DNA from 3 places in the Paenibacillus sp. 23TSA30-6 genome. Region 3 is predicted to be linked to each of the others. Evidence: riboswitches for the same ligand, from Rfam matches in the RefSeq annotation. Region 3 holds a riboswitch; each other region holds the start of a gene.

Region 1 (7,222 bases), on a different contig from region 3:
CCCAAAACAAATTGGATGGGGTAAAGGACAAGCTTCCTGCCGAAATAAGGAATTATTTTGTCAAACAATAGACAATTATATGCCAAATAAAGTAATAAAGGAGACAAAAAAACTTGAATTTATTCGACACTCACACTCATTTGGATGCGCCGCAATTTGACGAAGACCGCGAAGAAGTTATAGCACGCGCTGTCGAATCGGGAGTGACCCGCATGATTAATATCGGATTTAACCGTGAGACCATTCCGTCTACCATGAAATTGGCCGAAACGTATGATTTTATTTATGCGGCAATTGGATGGCATCCACAGGATGCGATCACGATGCAGGAGGGGGATCTGGAATGGATTGCATCGTTATGCAGTCATAAAAAAGTCGTGGCGATCGGAGAGATTGGCCTGGATTATTATTGGGACACGTCGCCGAAGGATGTACAGCATCGGGTGCTACGCAACCAGATTGGACTGGCTCGTGAGCTGAACATGCCTATTGTCATCCATAACCGGGATGCGCATGAAGATATTGTTAAGATTTTGCGTGAAGAAAAAGCGAGTGAGGTAGGCGGAGTGATGCACTCCTTTTCCGGGAGCTGGGAGACGGCTAAAATGGTGCTGGATATGGGCTTTCACCTCTCCTTTGGCGGGCCGATAACGTTCAAAAATGCCAAGCAGCCAAAGGAGGTACTGGCACAGGTGCCGCTGGACCGTCTGCTCATTGAAACGGATGCGCCCTACCTGACACCGCATCCGTTCCGCGGGAAGCGAAATGAGTCCGCACATGTGGGACTGGTCGCAGAGGCGGCTGCCCAAATCAAGGGATTAGCGGTGGAGGAATTAGTGTCAATAACGACCCAAAATGCCTTGGAACGATTTGACATTAAGTAAAAAAGTGAAGAAATCAATCAAAATAATGAGATAGACGAAGCTAATCATGAATTTGTTGCAGGAAACTCGAGAATATTACAATATTTTAACCTAATATTGTAGAAAATGTACTTGAAACCTGCTTTACAACATGCATAGAAACAGGATATCATCTTTTCAGTGAATTGTTGTTTGAATGTAAACACCAACAGCTCATTTCATGAACCAGTCTCGCTGAGTCCCTTTTACAGGGAACGGGGGAACCGATATGGCTTACAGTACGTCCGGTGTATGGGCAAGAAGGGAACGTCTCTTCCGCCAGCCGGCTCGACCTAGATTCCTTTCCCGGATGGGATTGAACAGGTGGAGGGGCCGTATTTCGATTTCTTTCTGGGTCTTCGGGGTGAATGTGAAGGCGACCGCCATGAGCGGTTGACCCAAGCTAGGGCGTCTCTCTACGTCCGAACCCGACAGCTAACCCCGTAAGCGTAACAAGAGAGAAGCCATCTCGTGCATGATTTTTCCGCATATTCGCACATGTCGGAAGCCACGAAAGAGCTCTCTAGTCTCTTTCTTTGGCTTTTTTTGTTGTGAATAAAAGAAAATCTGTCATCATACTGTGATTAAACAGGGGAGGACAGCATGCCGCGAAGACGGGTACATGGTGCAGGACAGTCGCAGTACGGGCTTGTCTTGTAGAAAATCTGTTATAGTCACGTCAATCTCAACTATGTCTTACTCCAGACGGCGGGCTATGTAAGGAGGACGGAGGAAATGGGAATTTTCCAAAAACAGGAGACCCATGAGTCACGCTCATCCAGCATGTCTTACGTATTGCGTTGGAAGCAAGAAAATGTGCGCCAGGCTGCTTTGGTTGCTATTTTTCTAATCGCACTAACGATTATGATTTCAATTCTGGTGTACACTCAATCTAAAAAACAGGTCTTTTTTGTCATCGACGGTAAGGCATCTGCGGTAGAAACCCGGGAATCCCAGCTCCAAGATTTGCTCAAAGAGCATTCGATTTCACTTCAGCCGCATGATACGGTTTCGATGCCGCTGAACGGAGCAGTTCAGGATGGGGATCGCGTAGTTATCAAACATGCCAATCAGGTCAAAGTATCCTTAGCCAACGAGACGAAAAAATTGTACACAACAGAAAATACAGTAGAGGGTGCCATTCGCACCTCGGGCTATAAATTATCGTCAAATGATAAAGTTTACCCTGCTCTGGATGCTTCTGTTTCGTCTAACATGGACATAAAAATCATCCGTGTGAAGAAACAGCAGGTCGAACAGAAGCAACAGGTACCTTATCAGGTCATCAAAACGGCCGATCCAAGTCTCTATAAAGGTGATAATCGGGTCATCCAAAGCGGTAAAACGGGTGTTGTGGTCCAGCATGTTCAAAAGGTATACCATGACGGAAAATTGGTATCCAAGCAGCTGGTAAACAAGGAAGTCGCACAGAATCGTGTGGATAAGGTGATTGCGGTAGGAACGAAGAAAAAGCCGGTCGTTCTGGCTGCTTCCGTCGGTCCTGAAGATGCCGTTAAGGCAACACGGGTTAGTTCGGACAATGCTGTCCGTAAAGCAGGTGTGAATTTCAAATATAACAAAGTATTACAAAACGTCTCCATGACGGCGTATTCGTCACAGGAGCCAGGGATCGGTACACGTACCGCATCCGGCACGCGTGTCACGGAAGGACGCACCATCGCTGTCGATCCGAGTGTGATTCCAATCGGCTGGTGGGTATATATTGAAGGGGTGGGCTTCCGCCGTGCGGAGGATACCGGTGGCGCGATTAAAGGCCACAAAATCGATGTGTATTATGAGAGTTTGAGTCAAGCCAATCAGTTTGGTCGGAAGCACGGAAAAACCGTATATGTGATTGGACCAGTGAAGCCTGAAATGAACTAAAAACGTGTTGTATATGTTTGGGTCAATGCGATACTATTAACATCATAGTTATGCCATGCTAAGAAGAGGATATCCTCTTCTTATTTTGTTTTCAAAAGTAGGGAAAGATGAATATAGCTGACTGTGTAGTAGTGGAGGGAGACGCAAATGATCAAGGAAGTGATCGTAGTAGAGGGTCGGGATGATACGGTGGCTATTCGCCGTGCTGTCGAGGCGGATACGATAGAAACGGGCGGCTCCGCCATCAATAAAATGACGTTGCGCAAAATTGCGTTGGCACAGGAGCGGCGGGGTGTCATTATTTTGACCGATCCCGATCATGCAGGGGAGCGCATCCGCAAAATTATCGCCTCCAAGGTGCCCGGTTGCAAGCAGGCCTTTATACCAGAAGCGGAAGCGACGCGCAAAGGGGATATTGGCGTAGAGAATGCCTCGCCTGAAGCGATCAGACACGCTCTCGCACGGGTGCATACGACGGTAGAAGGGGCTGATCCTCTAATCGATTGGGCCGATCTGATTGACGCCGGACTTATCACCGACCCCAATGCTGCTGCACGGCGTATGGCTTTGGGTAATGTGCTGGGGATTGGTTATTGTAACGGTAAGCAGCTACATAAACGGCTCGCTGTGTTCCAGATCAGCCGTGAGGAATTTGCCGGTGCGCTGACACAAATTGAAAGTGAAGGATTGTGATATCCGTATGACAGGGATTCAAGATATAGCAACACCGCGGCGCACGAAGGAGATTATTCAGCGGCACGGGTTTTCGTTCAAAAAGAGTTTGGGACAAAATTTTCTGATTGATCAAAATATTCTGAACAAGATCGTGAATGCTGCGGGATTGGACGATACGAAGGGTGCACTTGAGATCGGTCCGGGGATTGGCGCTTTGACTGAGAAGCTGGCGCAATCAGCCAAGGTAGTTACTGCTGTCGAGATTGACCAGCGGCTCTTACCTATTCTCGAAGAGGTACTGGCCCCTTATGAGCATGTGAAGGTACGCCACGGAGATGTGCTGAAGCTGGATTTGCGCGAGGTATTCGCTTCCGATTTTGCCGGGGTCAGTAAAGTGAGCGTCGTCGCTAATCTGCCGTACTACGTCACTACACCGATTCTGATGAGGCTGCTGGAGGACAAGCTCCCTCTGGAGAATATCGTCGTCATGATCCAAAAGGAAGTGGCTGAGCGTATGGCTGCGTCTCCTGGGACGAAAGACTACGGCAGTTTGAGTATTGCAGTGCAATATTATAGCGAGCCTGAACTGGTCTGCATCGTACCGAATACGGTGTTTATTCCTCAGCCGAATGTAGAATCGGCGGTCATCCGTCTGCGTGTGCGGGAAGTGCCTCCGGTAGAGGTGGTGGACGAGCAGCATTTCTTCGAAGTCGTTCATGCTTCCTTTGCTCAACGTCGCAAGACCATTTCGAATAACCTGAAAAGCCGCTTCTTTACCAAAGAGAACAGGGACACGCTGGAGCCGCTGTTGCTTCAGGCAGGCATAGAGCCTTCCCGTCGGGGCGAGACGCTGAGCATCGAGGAATTTGCGCGTCTGAGCGCTGTGTTGCTGGAAGCCGGGATTTCCTGACCTGACGCACAAGTGATCGCTTAGCAGCAGTCAGAGGGCGTCTGGTTGCGCTTTGCACGGTTGTGGCTGGCTTGTATAAGCTCCTGAGCATGGATAAGGAACCAAACTGTGCATTCACCCATACGATATGGGAGGGGTGATACAGTGTGATGATTTTAGGAGACTTGGTCGTTCGAAAATCGTACGGCGGAGATGTCACGTTTCGCGTTGAGGACATCCAGCGGGATAAAGTGATCATTAAAGGGACGGAATTTCGGCTGCTTGCCGATTCCCCCGTGAACGATCTGGTCAAGGTGCCTGCTGACCAGATTAGCGGGAAGACACGGCAAGCACATATTAAGGCGGATGAGTCTCTCCATCTGTTGCAGCAGGCACGGCAGAAGCAAGCTGCCCGCAGTCAGGCGGCTTTGATCGGGGAGTGGAGTGATCCGGTGGAGTCGACGTATTTTGAAATGCCCGGCAAGGTACTTCATCTGGATGGGGATGCCGGCTATTTGAGAAAATGTCTCAGCCTATATGAGGAACTCCGCGTTCCTGCGGAGGGGCATCATGTACATGAATCAGCAATGGCCGACACGTTGTATCGGCTGCTTCCCCGTATTCGCCCGGATATCGTAGTCATTACCGGACACGACGGGGTATTGAAGCATCCGCAGCCGTATGATTTATATAGCCTGAAAAGCTATAAAAATTCGCAAAATTTTGTGGCGGCGATCCAGGTAGCGAGACAATATGAGCGTCATCTGGATTCACTGACGATTGTGGCGGGAGCATGTCAGTCCCATTTTGAAGCGCTGCTGCGTGCAGGAGCGAATTTTGCCAGTTCGCCAGGGCGCATTCTGATTCACGCGCTGGACCCGGTATATGTGGCTGCCAAGGCAGCCTTTACGTCGATTCGTGATACGGTCAACATGGGTGACTTGTTTCATCAGACGATCAGTGGCAGCCGTGGCGTGGGCGGTATCGAAACCCGGGGAAGCTATCGTATCGGTCTGCCCAAGCTCGAAAATTTGTCGACTCTTAAAGTAACGCCTTCTGCAATCTAGGGTTTAAACCTGTTGAATAGGATTTGCGTGGATAAAAAGCCTCTGGTTACAGGGGCTTTTTGGCATTTTTATACGCATATTCCTGTTCGCAAAAAATTAAATTGACAAATTATTTTTCGTGTTGCTATAATATTTAGCTTGATTTGACATTGTCTCTAAAATTCGTTATAATGGACAAGGAAAGAGGTGGTCGTTAGGCAATGGCTAAAAATACGCTGTTGGAAATCAAACGCAGTCTCGACGCACATGTAGGGCAAAAAATTTTGCTGCGGGCTAACGGCGGACGCCGTAAGACCGTCGAACGAACTGGTGTCTTGGAAGAAACGTACCCTTCTGTTTTTATCGTCAAGCTGGATCAGGAGCAACAAACGTTCAAACGTGTCTCCTACAGCTATGCTGACATTCTTACTGAGTCGGTGGAAGTTACTGTATATGATCCCGACTCCCATACAAGTGTCGAATATTTTGACACACCTTAATTGATTTTATGTAATCTATACCGGCTTTGCAGGTTTAAAGGCGGCTTCGTCAGTTCAAATGACGAAGCCGTTTTGTATTTATAGGGCAGGATGAAGCATCGCGTCTCTGCGCATACTAAGGCGGGAATGATCTTCCTTATTCCACTGCCGAAGGAGGCGTATGCATGAGTCGAAGAAGACGAAGTGTCATGTCGGAAGAGCTTAAGTATGAGCTGGCCAAGGATCTTGGATTTTACGATACGGTCAAGGAAGAGGGCTGGGGAGGCATTAAAGCCAAGGATGCGGGCAATATGGTCAAGCGGGCCATTCAGCTTGCAGAGCAGGCAGCTTCCCGCAAATCGTAGCCATCGGCGGTGCTGACGAAAAAGCGGGGATATCCGGTTCATACCGGGTGATCTCCGCTTTTTTGAACCTCATGACTTGACAGGCTGAGTCTGATATAATATGTTAAGCTGTCTTGAGGGAAAAGTTGAAGGTGGGTGAACGCCTTGAAAATATACGAAAAAGCACCGGCGAAAATCAATTTAATGCTTGATGTATTACGTAAGCGGGATGATGGGTATCACGAGGTCGAAATGATTATGACCATGGTCGATCTGTCCGATCGTTTGACGATGTCTGAGCTACCGCGTGATACGATTATTATTTCAAGCCAGGCCGGGTACATACCGCTAGATGAGAAAAATCTGGCTTTTCAGGCCGCGCGTCTGATTAAGGAACGTTATGATGTCTCTACGGGCGTGCATATCCATCTGGACAAGCATATCCCGGTAGCCGCAGGATTGGCAGGCGGAAGCAGTGATGCCGCGGCAGCGCTGCGTGGGCTGAACAAGCTGTGGAAGCTTGGCATCTCGGATGCTGAATTAAGAGTACTGGGCGCAGAGCTTGGCTCTGACGTGCCCTTCTGTATTACAGGCGGTACAGCTTTAGCGAGCGGGCGCGGGGAATTGCTTAAGCCACTTCCGAACCCGCCCCAATGCTGGGTGATTCTCGCGAAGCTGCCGATCAATGTATCGACGGCTGAAGTGTACGGACGCGTCAAAGCGGATCAGATCACGCATCATCCGTCTGCCCGGCAGATGGAGCAAGCGATCCTTAACGCTTCTTTTACCGATGTGTGTAATGCGCTCGGGAATGTACTGGAGGATGTCACACTCAAGCTGCATCCGGAGGTGGAGCATCTTAAAAACTCCATGATCCGACTGGGAGCGGATGGGGTGCTGATGTCAGGCAGTGGTCCTACGGTGTTCGGGCTGGTGTCGAAGGAAGCCAAAGTACCGCGCATCTATAACGGACTCAGAGGATTTTGCAAGGATGTATACGCAG
Region 2 (7,222 bases), on a different contig from region 3:
TTAAATTTTTTAAAATAAGTATTGTCATTCATTCTTCTATTTGATATACTCTTTCTTGTCGCCAAGTTGGTGTATAAAAATACGGCCCGTTGGTCAAGCGGTTAAGACACCTCCCTTTCACGGAGGTAACAGGGGTTCGATTCCCCTACGGGTCATTGTTGTCTTTATGGACTACATGTTACATGCTTAAGGGAAATTCCTGAAGTCTGATGGCGGACATCTTGGATGAACAGCATGAGCCATTAGCTCAGTTGGTAGAGCACCTGACTTTTAATCAGGGTGTCGAAGGTTCGAGTCCTTCATGGCTCACCATTTATATTTTATTATGCGGTCGTGGTGGAATGGCAGACACGCTATCTTGAGGGGGTAGTGAGCGTACGCTCGTGGAGGTTCGAGTCCTCTCGACCGCATCAATGGAATGAACGGAAAGGTCTCTCACGGTAGAGGCTTTTTTTGTTTGTGTAATGATACAATAAAGTAGTCATAATTATAAAATAATGATTCCATAGTATAATATAACGCCATAATGTTATAGAATGATAAGTATAAACTGATGAAGTGACGGTGAAAAATATGGACACTCAACTGTTGGGAGATATATCAGAAAATATTTTGGGTTTGTTTCCGATTGTGAAGAAGAAATTTTTTACCTTCGGCACGCTTGATATTCCTTTACATTTGTCGCCTAATAACTTTCAGGTATTAATGCTTCTGCGGGAGGTGCGCTTGTCTACGGTATCTGATCTATCCAAACAGCTTAATGTCTCGCGTCCGAACATGACCCCTCTTTTGGACAAGCTGGTGGAGCATGGGTTGGCCGATCGCCAGTCGTGTGACTCGGATCGCAGAGTCGTGAATGTGGCGATTACACAAGAGGGCGATGCTTTTTGTGAGCAGGTATTCAATACCTTTTCCGGTAAAATTCAAGAAAGACTGGTGCTTCTGTCGGAAGAGGATTTATTGCACCTGAGTGAAACTTTGAACGAATTAAAGCAGATTTTCCTTAAAATCGACAACGTTGCTCCGTAATTGATGTAGGCGAACTGACGGAAGGCCGCCGTTTTCTTCGGAAAACAGGCGGTTTTTGTTGCATATTGTGGTATAATGAAAACCAACATACATAATTCGGCAATTTTAACATACGTGATCTTTGAAATGAAAACAGGAAACATGATATCGTTATTTGAGAGCCTGCTAGGGAGGAAGGAACTTCTATGCAATCTATTTACCAACGAATTGAGGAGCTTATCAAGGAGCGTGGAATGACAAAAAAGGCATTCTGCGAGCAGTTGGGTATCAGTACAGGAAATTTTGGTGATTGGAAGAGAGGCAAGACGACACCGGGCACGAATAAGCTCATTGAAATCGCTTCGTTTTTTGATGCCAGTCTGGACTGGATCATGTTGGGGCGGAATGTTCAGAGTGAGGTGCTGAAGGAATCGACAGACCCTTATTTTTTTGATGCAGATAGGCAACTGAATTGCCAGGGGGAACAGCTTAGCGAAACAGAAAAGGAATTTATACTTGAGTATATTGAATTTACTCGCTTCCGTAAAGAGAAAAAACAGGAAGATTCAACGGCAGAATAAACGGGTGCAGAATATTAAAGTGATGATTACCGAATAAGTATGGTTGCAATGAAGGTTGAAATTTTGGGAATAGTTCAAGAAAAGTTAGGGTGTCGGAGGGGATAATTTTGGGAGACCAAACGATTTATCAGCGGATTGAATCCTTGATTAAGGATCGGGGAATGACAAAGAAGGCGTTTTGTGAAAAGCTCAAAATCAGCTCGGGGAATCTTGGAGACTGGAGAAGAGGCAAAACAACACCGGGAACGATGCATTTAATCCAGATTTCGGACTTTTTTAATGTATCGCTGGATTGGTTAATGAAAGGCGTCAAGCCGGGTGAGGGCGTACTTCAGGAGCAGAAGGCTGCTTATTTTTTTGGAGTGATGGGGCCATTGAATTGCCAGGCAGAGGATCTGGATACAGAAGAACAGGATTTCATATTAGAATATGTGGAATTTGCGAAATATCGTAAGCAAAAAGGTGAGAATGACAAAACACAGCCTGAATGATCTTCTCGCTAAAGATCACTCAGGTTGAAAACCCGTAAAACGGACCGACGGGTTCGATTGACGAGTTTATTTGGGTTGCCGATGTTATAGCATGCCGCATGCTTGGGGGACGCTCACATCGTTGGTTTCAGAGTGGTGATGCCTCCTTATAATCGTTATCGTCGATGTTGAGGATTGCAGCAACTTGTTTTCTGTACCTTTGTGCTTTGCGGGTGCCGTGAATCAGATTGGACAAGCGTGAAGGCGGGATGTTATGCGTTTCACAAAATGATTTCTGATCCAGTCGAAGTTCGACAAGCCTTTGTTTGATGGCCCACCCGAAGGAGGTGACAGGCATTTTGTTGTTCAAGTGAAATCGCCCCTTACGGATTCTTGCGGAATAATTGGTGTGTTATAATAATCATCAGTAAACATGTTAGAATTAACCATCTAAAACTATGATACACGTTTATACGTGTTTTTACAATCTAAAATACGTAATTGAGATAAATTTATTACTTATTTAAGTGATAAATGGTTTGAATAATCCATCCAGAGCCTGTAAATGTGAGAAATGTCAGTTGTAATCTGGATAAAAAAAGCACTCTGCCACTGAAAAAAGTGGTGGAAGTGCTTTTGGCGTTGTGCTGGAAGGGTGAAAACAGGCATCAGGGGGATGCTGGAGGCGTATAATGGGGACAGACGAAGGAATTAGTCGAATCTTACCCGCGCTGGTGGTTGCTGCTCATATAGGGTGGCTGCGTAATGTAGGAGTTGGACCAGTGTCTTTGCAGAAGGCGACGCTGAAATGCGGTTGGCTCAGTCTCAGGGGTGTTGAATTGTTTCCATGCGTCTAGAAGCTCGTTGGTCATTCGTTGAATAACAGGATTTTTTTCCTCATAAGGAGGATGGAGTAGTTTGGAAGCATCTTCGACACAGAAGGACACTGCTGCGGCAAGGTAGCCGTGAATGGTTTGCTCTACATCATTTCCAAGAGAAACGTTAATCCAGGTATGAACGGTTGCGAGTGTGCCAATCGCATTGTATTGGATAAGTATAGCTTCGAGCTGGTCGAATTCAAGCCAAGGGTACAAAGCCTTAGCGAGCTTGAGCAGGCGTTGGCCGGATAAGCGTGACTCTTTCATGTGCTGTAGGGAAGAACGCTGGGCGTGCAGCATTTTATCAATAAGAGCGATACGCCAACCATCATTTTGCTGAACAGCGATATAAAGGCTTTTGATAGCCATGCCATCGAGGGATGTGAATTGAGGATGCAGATCGGTGCGTGCATAGTGTTCCAGGTCTTGCAGACAGGTTAAACGACCATTTCGAAACAGCTCCTTTAGCCCGTAGGAACGAGTGAAGCCACCGACAGGCAGGGAAGGGTCCAACAGCAATGCGTAGTTCAGCAAACGATTGCCTTTTTGCAAAGCGGTTCGCCTCCTTAGAGTATAATTTTATGTTATATTAAGTGACTTTAAAAATCGGATTAAGAAAAATTTTAGTGATATTATGTAATATATATTTACACTCAAGATGCTTGTATGTCAAATTAAATATTTTAATAGCTTTTATATGTTAGATTATATGACTTTAAAAATAATTATTGTATTTATGTTTACAAATAGAATACAAGGGAGTATAATAAATCTGTTGCCTCAAAACATTAGAATTTGCGGTCGTGGTGGAATGGCAGACACGCTATCTTGAGGGGGTAGTGGGCGTACGCCCGTGGAGGTTCGAGTCCTCTCGACCGCATTACATGCAAGACACAGTTAAAAAAGCATCCTGACACGTTTTTGGCGTGAAGGGATGCTTTTTTTTGTTATATCCCTTTTTTCCTAGCCACAGGAGCAGCCGCCTGGTTCGGCTGCTTGTGAACAGTGATGAAGTGGCTTGTAAGCTTTGCTACAAGAGCTTCTCTATATCCCCCGCCAGTTTATCCGGAGTTGTCTGTGGGGCGTAGCGCTTAAATACGTTACCTTCGCGTGTAATTAAAAATTTAGTAAAATTCCATTTGATCGCTTTGGAGCCTAGTACGCCCGGAGCTGTCCGGGTGAGGTAGCGGAATAAAGGGTGTGCCTGATCGCCATTGACATCTGTTTTGGCAAACATCGGGAACGTAACTCCATAGTTAATCTGGCAAAACTCCGAAATGTCCTCGCTGGAACCCGGCTCTTGCTTGGCAAACTGGTTGCTGGGGAAGCCCAGGATTTCAAGCCCCTGCTCATGGTACTGGTCATATAGCTCTTGTAGCGCCTTGTATTGAGGGGTTAGCCCGCATTTGCTGGCTGTATTCACGATAAGCAGAACTTTTCCTTCGTATGTGGACAACGGAATCTCTTTCCCTTGCAGGGTTTGTGCATCATATTCATAAACGGTCATGGTATCTCTCCTATTTACTATTTTACAATTAAATTGTAAGCAATTTAACGAGGGGTTGCAAGTCTATAATAGATGTATTGCACTGTCTGAAACTGTAAAATCGTATTTTGTTTAAAACGGCAAATGGCACTGCAAATGGGGCGAATTGCGGTGTTTCTCATCGTAAAAACAGGCTCAATCGGCGTTTATCAGGTGCATACAGCAGTTTTTCTTCCTCTTTTACAAAAAAAAGGGACAAAAAGCTCTCCATACGCCAATATTGACATGCCCATCATTTTCGAAAAGGGATGAAAAACCGAGCTTGAAGGAGCTGGGAGAAGGATATTCCAGTTGTAAGCGCTATTATTCATCTTCTTTGCTCCAAAGGCCGATTTATAACCCTGCAGGTGAGCTTTACAGTGTTCCTTGCGCGGGTGTATGATTCAAGACGTAATTTCAAATTAAGTGAATGAAGCAGCAACGAATTGTCTATAGCGCTGAATTTTGCAGTTGCAAAAGCGGGGGAACCAAGCGAGATCTATGCGGCTTTTAGAGGGCCGTGTGTCTCATGGGGTGAATTTTCCGGCCAAGTGCCAGAAATAGGGCGACTCTCACGTCCGAATCCGACAGCTAACCTCGTAAGCGTACAGGGAGAGGCAACAAACCGCCGTGTGCAACCATGGTTTATTTTATCATGGTTACGTAAGAAGCCGGAGGAAGCCTTTTTCCTTCGGCTTCTTTTTGTTGTCTTTTTATACCGGGAGAGGAGCTACTGATGGAAGGTCGGCTAATCATTGTCACTGCACCGAATGAATCGGGCAGAAATTTTGTGAAATTGCTTATGTACAAAAAACTGGCGTTTGCGGTTCTGACGAATAGCGCTCAGGAGGAACGACAGCTCAAAAAAATGGGTGTGGAGCATATTGTGCGCATCAATACGATGCAAGCAGGAAAATGGAATTTTCCCAAAAAAGAAATTGGCTGCGTGTATTTGTTTGAGAACAGCTTGAATCTGACGTGCCGTTTTCTGCAAATATGCCGGCCGCTGACATCAGATTCGGTCTATGTCATTACACAAGGCTGTAATCCTCAAGGGATTTATCGAGGTTTGGGAGCAGACCATGTGATCTACACTTTGAATGGAGAGGTGGGTTTCCTGTTGAACGGATAGTCGCTTACGGTATGGATAATATAAATTAATATTTTCGAATTCATTGTATGGTGATTTTACGAGGATGTAAGAATGACGATCTGAGGACCGATACGGGAGGGTATGAACATGATGGATATATACATGCTGCTCGTGATGGCTGTGAGTTATGGAGTGATACTGCTGTTTGTACGCTGGTGTGATGCGCAGACCTCCAAAGGAGGGCGAAAAGGATGATGGTTGTGCTTACGCTTACGGCGATTGTGTTTGTGTATTTAATCTACGCACTCCTGAATCCTGAAAAGTTCTAATCAGGTGAACAGGATCAAGCGGGCGGGGGACAGCAGATCGTGGATGAGACATCAGAGGCAGCGGGTTTTCGCAAACGTGTGCACTCGCCTGGTGCTATGAACCCGTCTGTTGTTCCAAACGCAGGAGCATTTTGAAGGAGGGAATAGATGATGGAGCTGCTGCAAATTGGAATTGTGATTGTGATATTGCTGCTCTTGGTGAAACCAGTGGGCACCTATATATATCATGTATTCTCAAATGAACCGAATCGGACAGATCGGGTGTTTGGCGGAACGGAGAAGCTGATTTATAAGGTTATAGGATTGAAAAAGCTGGAGAGCATGCGTTGGACCACGTACGTTATGAGCTTCATTGCTACGAATGTCGTGCTTGTGGCGATCAGCTATGTGCTGCTGCGCTTGCAGGGACTGCTTCCCGTTAATCCGTCTGGAAATGGCAATATGGAAGCGTCACTTGCTTTTAATACAGTGATCAGCTTTATGACCAATACGAATCTCCAGCATTATAGCGGAGAAAGCGGACTTACGTATTTGACGCAGATGGCGTTCGTTACGATGATGATGTTCACTTCGGCTGCTTCCGGTTTTTCGGTTGCTGCGGCTTTTATGAGAGGATTGACGCGGCGCGGTGAAGGGACGGGCAACTTTTTTCAGGATTTTATCAAAGCGATTATACGGATTTTTCTTCCATTGGCCTTTGTACTTACGCTGGTGCTGGTCGGACTGAAGGTACCGCAGACGCTTCAGTCTACGGCGGATATTACAACGCTGAGCGGAACACAGCAGCAGATTGCTTTGGGACCCGTTGCTTCGATGGAATCGATCAAGCATTTGGGCACGAACGGGGGCGGTTTCTATGGGGCCAACTCGGCGCATCCTTTTGAAAATCCAAATCCCTGGACGAATGTGCTGGAAATTTTGGCGATGTGGGTGATGCCGGCTTCGCTGCCGTATACCTTTGGACTGTTCGCCCGTAATCGCAAGCAGGGCTGGATTATTTTTAGCTCCATGATGGTATTGTTCCTCGTCTTCCTATCCATTACGTATGTGTCGGAGAAAACGGGCAATCCGTTGATTCATGCACTGGGTGTGGATGCTTCTCAGGGAAGCATGGAAGGGAAAGAGGTTCGCTTCGGCATTGGACAATCGGTGTTGTTCACGGCTGTAACGACGGCGGCAACCACTGGCTCGGTGAATAATATGCACGATACGCTGACCCCGCTGGGCGGTATGGCTGCTTTGGGTGAAATGATGCTGAACGTCATTTTCGGCGGTAAGGGCGTCGGGCTGATGAATATGCTGATGTATGCGATTCTGGGTGTGTTTATATGTGGATTG
Region 3 (7,222 bases):
TGGCAGCCTCAATCCGAGTCGAATTCGCAATCCTTGGGCAAACCGATGTACGATTCCCAGTCGAAGTCTGCGCTTGCGCCAAACATGGGCAAGCCCCTGGGGGCAAATATCCTGCCTGACGTACCCAAAAGTCCTCCACAGCCTGCTTCGGAGATTCTTAGCAAGCGTGTGGTGGAATACCACATTGACGTGTCTCTGGAAGAAGGACAGGTTTTGCGGGGCACCGAGACGCTTACATGGAAGCATCCGGGCACCAAAACCGTGAACGATCTGTACCTGCATCTGTACCCCAATGCCTTCTCTTCCATGGAAACCACCTTCATGAAGGAATCCGGGGGCAAGCTGCGCGGCGACACCATGCCCAAGAACGGCTTTGGCTCCATGACACTAACTGAACTTAAAACGGAAGACGGTTTATCCCTCATGCACAGGACTCAATACGTACAGCCGGATGACGGTAACGTGAACGACCGCTCGCTCATGAAGGTACGTCTCCCCAAGCCGGTCCGAGGCGGTGAAAGCATTACATTATATATGAAGTTTGAGGTAAAGCTACCCGCCATCTTCGCACGTATGGGCGCAACAGATGATTTTGTCATGGCAGGTCAGTGGTTTCCCAAACTCAGCGTCTACGAAACCGCAGGACAGCGCGGACGCGCCGAGGAAGGCTGGAATCTGCATCAGTATCATGGAAACTCCGAGTTTTACGCAGATTTCGGAATTTACAGTGTGCGGATTCGAGTGCCTGAAACACACATCGTGGCTGCAACCGGATTTCCCACCCGTGGAGCAGTCCGGCAAAATGGACAAAAAATATATCAATTCTATGCCGATGACGTGCACGACTTTGCATGGGCCGCTTCACCGAATTTTGTAGCCGCAGAAGAACCATTTTCCTCTGCTGAGGTGCCGGGTGTCAAAATCAAGCTGTATCTCGACCCATCGCACAAGGAGCTCAAGGGACGCTATATGAGCGCAGCCAAGGCCGCTCTTTCCTATTACAGCAAGTGGTACGGGCCTTATCCATACTCGACCCTGTCCATCGTTGTACCACCCAAAGCAGGCAGCGGCGCGGGCGGCATGGAGTATCCCACACTCATTACGGCTGCAGCGGCGGATAATCCGAATCCCGGCTATAGTCTGGAGCGGACGGTCGTTCATGAGATTGGGCATCAATATTTCTATGGAATGGTGGCAAACAACGAATTCGAGGAACCATGGCTGGATGAAGGCTTTACCTCTTATGCAGAGGAACGACTCATGGAGCAGGAATATGGGCTCGTCCCTAACTTGCCGTTACAGTCTGGACAGGTATCATCCCCTCAGCCGTTAAACCGTGAGTCTTGGAAGTACGGCTCGGCTGCTAAATATGCACAAAATGCCTATTCTCGGGGCAAACTGGTGCTGCGTGGCATTGAACGACAGGTCGGCGCGAAAAAAATGGATCGCATTATGCGTACCTACGTCCAGACCTACCGATTCAAGCATCCATCCTCGCAGAATTTTCAGCGTATCGTCGAAAGAGTCACCGGACGTTCGTGGAGCCACTATTTTGAACAATATGTATACGACGGCCAGATGGCGGATTTTTCAGTGGATCGCATTACGAACCGCAAGCTGGCCAATGGATACGAAGCAACCATTACACTCAGCAAAAAAGGGGCGGATTATCCCAAGGTCCCTGTTCAATTTACCTTCAAGGACGGCACAACGATATTTAAGGCATGGGACGGAACGGGCAAAAGCACCACCTATCGACTAAAAAGCGCATCTCCGGTCTCCCATGTGATTGTTGATCCGCTGTACACGATTGCGCTGGAGAACAAGCATATCAACAACAACCTGAAGGCCGAACTGAACGAAAAAACCCAGACCCGTTGGAGCATAAGTGTAACCAAGCTGCTGGAGACACTGCTTGGAAGTCTGTCATGGTGAGGTGTCTATAGATGCGTACTGTTATAAAAGAAGGCTGGGCGCTTGTGCGCATACAATTTTATATTGTCATCATTTTGTTTCTGTATCGACTGCTATGGGGCGTTTTTCTCTATCGGCTGGTACAATCCGCCGTTACTCCCCTGCTGCTGCGCTACCCCGATCAGGGTCAAAATGAACTGGGACAGACGTTGTTTTGGATGGAGAGCCAGATTGCCCTGACGGACAACCAAGAGGTTCATATGTATCTGTGGATACTACTGGGGGCAACGGTGCTGCGTACACTGATTACCCCCTTCATCCGGGCGGGAATATACCAAAGTCTGCACACCCATGCGACCGAGCCACAGAGTCTGTCCTTTTTCCGCGGAATGAAACGTCATGGCTTGTCATCGCTGATCTATTACGTCATCGAGCTTGGACTCCTGCTGCTCCCTGCTTTCTGGGTGGTGCCTAAGCTCTACCCTATCGTGGCAGGGGCGCTGCAATCTCCCGCCTATCTCCTGCATGTGCTGCCCTATGCCATCGGTTGGATTGCTTATGGCTGGTTCATCCGCCAGTGCATCCTGTACATGCAGCTAGGCACCGTAGGTGGTCACGCCATACAATCGTCGCTGCTTGCCTTCTTTCGCCAAATCCTCCCGGCTATCGGTATTTCGCTTCTGCTCGGTGCAGGTGTACTGCTCGTCCTTGGTCTATTCGGCACCATGGCGATGATTTGGACTGGTATGCTGGCACTCATTCTCCAGCAAACGTATCATTTTGTTACCAGTCTGGTCAGGCTATGGCACATCAGTTCACAGTACCGACTATGGCATACCGATATCTCCGGCAGAGGTTGAACCTTCACTCCGTTCCTCCCGAACAATTTCTGGCTGTCCAAAGACAACTATCCATCTCCATTCATATCCAGGCAAACGGCACATAACTGAATACTCTTAACAAAATCTGTTCCCGCGATAAAGGGAGCAGATTTTTTTGTAACTTTTTGCGATGAAACATTTGCCAAAGCCAGCCGACTTTGTTACAATAATCGCAGTGAACTGATAGTAACAACTTTGTAATCTTTATTGTAACCTTTACCTTAAAAACATCGTTATCGTGAATATTGCTCTCCAAGGTGCACATCTTAAGTTAAGCCTAATTCCTGGCACCTGGGAAGCGGGGGAACCAGTTTGGGTGAATTGATCTCGCAACAGAGTGGTCATAGGGGAACCTTCTACCGAATCCTTAAGCTAACCTCGCAGGCATTGGAAGGGGTATATTTTTTTTGAAGAAGAAGCTAACGATCGCAGCCATGGGTCTCGCCATTGCCTTTACATCTTTTACATTCGGTGGAGGAAGTGCATTTGCAGACTCTAAGATGGACCAGGTCATCCAAGATGCCAAAGGAACGAACTACAGAAGCGGAGGCACTACACTCGACGGGTTCGATTGCTCCGGCTTCACAATGTATGTATATCACAAACTAGGAATTAATCTGCCCCATCAATCCGGATCACAATTCAAAATGGGATCTTCCGTATCCCGCGACGAAATGAGACCTGGTGACCTGGTGTTCTTCAACACCACAGGAAGAGGCATTTCCCATGTAGGTATCTTCGTAGGTGAAGGGAAATTTGCCCACTCCTCATCTTCACGTGGTGTAGTTGTTAGCTCACTGGACGAAAACTATTACGCTAACCGCTATGTCGGTGCAAAAAGAATTATGAGCACAGACGCTTACCACGCTGTAGCTTCTGAAACTCCTGATGACGACAACGTAGAATAACTAACGAACAGCAAACTAACCCTGAGCCGCAATTTGATTCTGGCCGGAATCGAATTGCGGTTTTTTATGTCCACAACATCAGAAACGTTATCGTTACTGACGAACTGACACCTCAAAAGGTTTCAGATTTTGCGAACATCGTCGGTTTTACCGTCACAGCTGGGGGAGCATATGAGCAGTAAAGCTTTCTTATTGAATGTATACCCGACTTGGGTATGAAATAAACACCGCTTGCCAATCCCCTGCAACTTGTCTACAATCTGTTGTTAATGGTTTAAGTACTTGTAAAAGGAGGATGGGGAGACATGCCGGCCTCAATATCTAACTACCGGATCGTACCGATGGACGAACAGCAGGCGGCTGCGATATGTGAGTGGCGCTATGATCCACCCTACAACATATACGGCTGGCTACCTTGGGAACAAATGAAGGCACTTGAAGTCGAATTTGGAAGCCCCACGCTTCGCCAAGAGCAATATGTTGCTGTACTGGATGACGAGAACACGCTAACCGGATTTGCTCAATATTTCCCGATGATTGGAGTGACCCGGCTGGGTCTGGGAATGCACCCCCAATTATGTGGACATGGCAGAGGCGCCGATTTTGTCCGTGCCATTGCCGAGGAAGCCAGACGACGCAACCCGGAGAATGAAATTGATCTGGAGGTACTGACCTGGAATGGGCGCGCCATTCGGGCTTACAAGGCAGCCGGATTTGAGATTACGGATACCTATGAACGTCAGACTCCCGATGGCAAAAAGCCGTTTCATTGTATGGTATATCATCCTGACCCCCAGCCTCATGTTCAATGATAAAAGCGCCTTCGGCATACAACGGCATTGTTGTATATCGAAGGCGCTTTTATCATATGGCAGACCATGATCAGCTCAATGACTGCTACGCATTTTCTCAAAAGCTTCATTATATTGTTGGGCTTCCTTAATATCTACGGCCATAATGCCACCGTCATCCCAGGAGGTTAAGCGCAGGGTCACGGTCTTATAATCAATCGTAATGAATGGATGATGATTAAATGCTTCCGATATAGCAGCAACTTCATCCACGAATGCAATCCCTTTCATAAAACTGGAAAAATTATATTTGCGGACAATCCAGCGTCCTTCCTCCAGTTCCCAGCCCTCCAGCTTCTCCAGATGTGCTTCAATCTCTTCTTGTGTAAAAGGCATGTTACGACTCCTCCCCTTTTATACGGAAGCCTTTCAGCCGCTTGAATGCGACCAAAACTACGATATAGTGGTGTCCATATTACCACGGCCCCGTTGATAAATCCATAAGACGGACCTGTTCAAATCAAAGGTACCGACGTTAGCTCCTCATCCCCAATGAGCACATAGATACGGTGCTGCTCCGGTTCATAGATGACAACGCCGCTGCCCACAGCGATAACGGGCTCTGTACCCAGCGCATAAAACAGGTCTTCAGCCAGCGCTTCATTGACTTCCTGACGCCCTGCCGGGTCCAGCCTGTCCCAATCTTCTGCTTCCATTTCGAAAAATTCATAGCTATCCGGAATGTGTCCCACAGCCTCTGTCAAATCGTTCAAAATTTGTTCATACTCCCGTCCGTGCTTCACTCCCATGCCATTTCCTCCAATTCTTCCACCATTCATTAGATAATCACCTTATTATACCGGAAATTCGTACTTAACAAAAAAGAGAGTTTTGTCGATAAATACTATAATCCGTCTTGTAATGACGTGCCTGGGGCAAGGACGACCCCGGCGGCATGAAAGGATTCAAAATCTATTCTCATGGATGAGGTGTATCATGCAAATTTCAACCATTATCGGACTTGTACTCGGGATTATGTCATTGGTCGTCGGGATGATTCTCAAAGGCGCGCCAGTGATCAACTTGGTCAACAATCCCGCTGCTTACATGATTATTTTTGTCGGAACGGCAGCAAGTATTTTTATGGCCTTCCCGATGGCAGAAATTAAACGGATTCCAAAACTGTTCAAGGTTATTTTCACGGAACAAAAGCTTTTGGACCGTAAAGAGCTCATCGGCACGTTTACCGAATGGGCATCCATTACCCGTCGCGAAGGCCTGTTAGCGCTGGAATCCAAGGTAGAGGAGATCGACGATCTCTTTATGCGTGGCGGTATGCGTATGATTATTGATGGTAATGATCAGGAATTCGTACGTGACGTTCTGATGGAGGACATTAATGCTACTGAAGATCGACACCGCTCAGGTGCGCTGATTTTCTCTCAGGCTGGTATGTACGCTCCGACGCTCGGGGTACTCGGTGCCGTCGTAGGTCTGATTGCCGCTCTAGCCGACCTTAGTGACATGGAAAAGCTGTCTCATGCCATTGCGGCTGCCTTTATTGCGACGTTGCTCGGTATTTTTACAGGTTACGTCCTGTGGCATCCAATGTCCAATAAGCTGAAACGGTTATCCAAAAAAGAAGTAGAGCTTAAATTAATGATGGTCGAAGGCCTGCTCTCGATTCAATCAGGTATATCCACCATTGCGATCAGCCAGAAGCTGACGATATTCCTGACTCCGACCGAACGGGCTACCCTGGCCGAGAAGGATGGGGATTCCGGTGAGTAAAAAAAGACATGAACCGCACGAGGAGCATGCCGACGAAAGCTGGCTGTTGCCATATTCCGACTTGATGACCCTTCTGCTAGCTCTTTTCATCGTCTTATTCGGGATGAGTTCGCTCGACGCCAAAAAATTCGAGGAAATGGCCCAATCCATGAGTTCAGCCTTTAACGGAGGCTCAGGGATTCTGGAGCACTCTGCTGCCAATCCATCGTCACAATCCGCAGATATGGGCAAAAATAAAGAACAGGTAACACAACCTATAAAGTCTAAAGCCACTTCTACGGCTGAACTGCAAAAGCAACTCGCCCAGCGGGAAGAAGAGGATTTGAAAAAGCTCAAAAAGCAGATGGATCAGTATATTGAAAATAATGGTCTGACTCCGCTGCTCAATACGAAGCTGAACCAATCCCAGCTCATGATCACCATTAGCGATAACGCCTTGTTTTCATCGGGTCAGGCTGAGGTAAAACCGGAAGCACGAAAGCTGGCCAAGTCCATCTCCAGCATGCTCCAGCAATTTCCTGGCTATGATGTCATCGTATCAGGCCATACAGATAATGTGCCGATTTCCAATAGTCAGTTTCCGTCCAACTTTGATTTGAGTGCCAAACGATCTCTGAATTTCTTGCGCATTTTGCTGCTCAATCCGCAGCTTGATCCAACCAAATTTGTATCCATCGGTTATGGTGAGTATCGTCCACTAGCAAGCAATCAGGATGGTCAAGGACGCTCCAAAAACCGCCGTGTCGAAATTTCCGTACTACGTAAATATCAGAACGGCACACAAGTTATCAGTCCTACCTCAAGCTCGAATGAAGGTTGATTATGCATATGTTATATAGACAAAGGCACCGCCGCATTTTTTATGCAGCTGGTGCCTTTTCATTGTGCTATTCCACTCTGCCTCTTGTCCTATCCATTGCCGTACCATCTATCAGCC

Evidence for each region. A riboswitch is a leader RNA that binds a small molecule or an ion and turns the genes downstream of it on or off. The one in region 3 is predicted to bind cyclic di-AMP.
Region 1: another riboswitch for cyclic di-AMP. It lies ahead of E0698_RS18755 (3D domain-containing protein); the one in region 3 lies ahead of E0698_RS21815 (C40 family peptidase).
Region 2: another riboswitch for cyclic di-AMP. It lies ahead of E0698_RS01685 (hypothetical protein); the one in region 3 lies ahead of E0698_RS21815 (C40 family peptidase).

Annotation. Positions count from the first base shown of each region.
Region 1 covers NZ_SLTL01000022.1:12,162-19,383, forward strand. The annotation lists gene E0698_RS18745 (HD domain-containing protein) at 1-71, shown strand, start outside; gene E0698_RS18750 (TatD family hydrolase) at 114-884, shown strand; cyclic di-AMP (ydaO/yuaA leader) riboswitch at 1,086-1,368, shown strand; gene E0698_RS18755 (3D domain-containing protein) at 1,638-2,786, shown strand; gene rnmV (ribonuclease M5) at 2,934-3,479, shown strand; gene rsmA (16S rRNA (adenine(1518)-N(6)/adenine(1519)-N(6))-dimethyltransferase RsmA) at 3,487-4,371, shown strand; gene yabG (sporulation peptidase YabG) at 4,521-5,417, shown strand; gene veg (biofilm formation stimulator Veg) at 5,618-5,896, shown strand; gene E0698_RS18780 (small, acid-soluble spore protein, alpha/beta type) at 6,061-6,240, shown strand; gene ispE (4-(cytidine 5'-diphospho)-2-C-methyl-D-erythritol kinase) at 6,385-7,222, shown strand, end outside.
Region 2 covers NZ_SLTL01000001.1:317,515-324,736, forward strand. The annotation lists tRNA gene E0698_RS01630 (tRNA-Glu) at 84-155, shown strand; tRNA gene E0698_RS01635 (tRNA-Lys) at 237-312, shown strand; tRNA gene E0698_RS01640 (tRNA-Leu) at 328-410, shown strand; gene E0698_RS01645 (MarR family winged helix-turn-helix transcriptional regulator) at 574-1,029, shown strand; gene E0698_RS01650 (helix-turn-helix domain-containing protein) at 1,215-1,589, shown strand; gene E0698_RS01655 (helix-turn-helix domain-containing protein) at 1,697-2,080, shown strand; gene E0698_RS01660 (XRE family transcriptional regulator) at 2,208-2,429, opposite strand; gene E0698_RS01665 (urease accessory UreF family protein) at 2,782-3,471, opposite strand; tRNA gene E0698_RS01670 (tRNA-Leu) at 3,735-3,817, shown strand; gene E0698_RS01675 (glutathione peroxidase) at 3,968-4,444, opposite strand; gene E0698_RS01680 (hypothetical protein) at 4,568-4,735, shown strand; cyclic di-AMP (ydaO/yuaA leader) riboswitch at 4,909-5,084, shown strand; gene E0698_RS01685 (hypothetical protein) at 5,199-5,594, shown strand; gene kdpF (K(+)-transporting ATPase subunit F) at 5,810-5,884, shown strand; gene kdpA (potassium-transporting ATPase subunit KdpA) at 6,035-7,222, shown strand, end outside.
Region 3 covers NZ_SLTL01000030.1:46,922-54,143, forward strand. The annotation lists gene E0698_RS21805 (M1 family metallopeptidase) at 1-1,935, shown strand, start outside; gene E0698_RS21810 (hypothetical protein) at 1,947-2,774, shown strand; cyclic di-AMP (ydaO/yuaA leader) riboswitch at 3,060-3,197, shown strand; gene E0698_RS21815 (C40 family peptidase) at 3,203-3,703, shown strand; gene E0698_RS21820 (GNAT family N-acetyltransferase) at 4,009-4,515, shown strand; gene E0698_RS21825 (4a-hydroxytetrahydrobiopterin dehydratase) at 4,591-4,890, opposite strand; gene E0698_RS21830 (hypothetical protein) at 5,010-5,303, opposite strand; gene motA (flagellar motor stator protein MotA) at 5,491-6,285, shown strand; gene E0698_RS21840 (flagellar motor protein MotB) at 6,278-7,105, shown strand.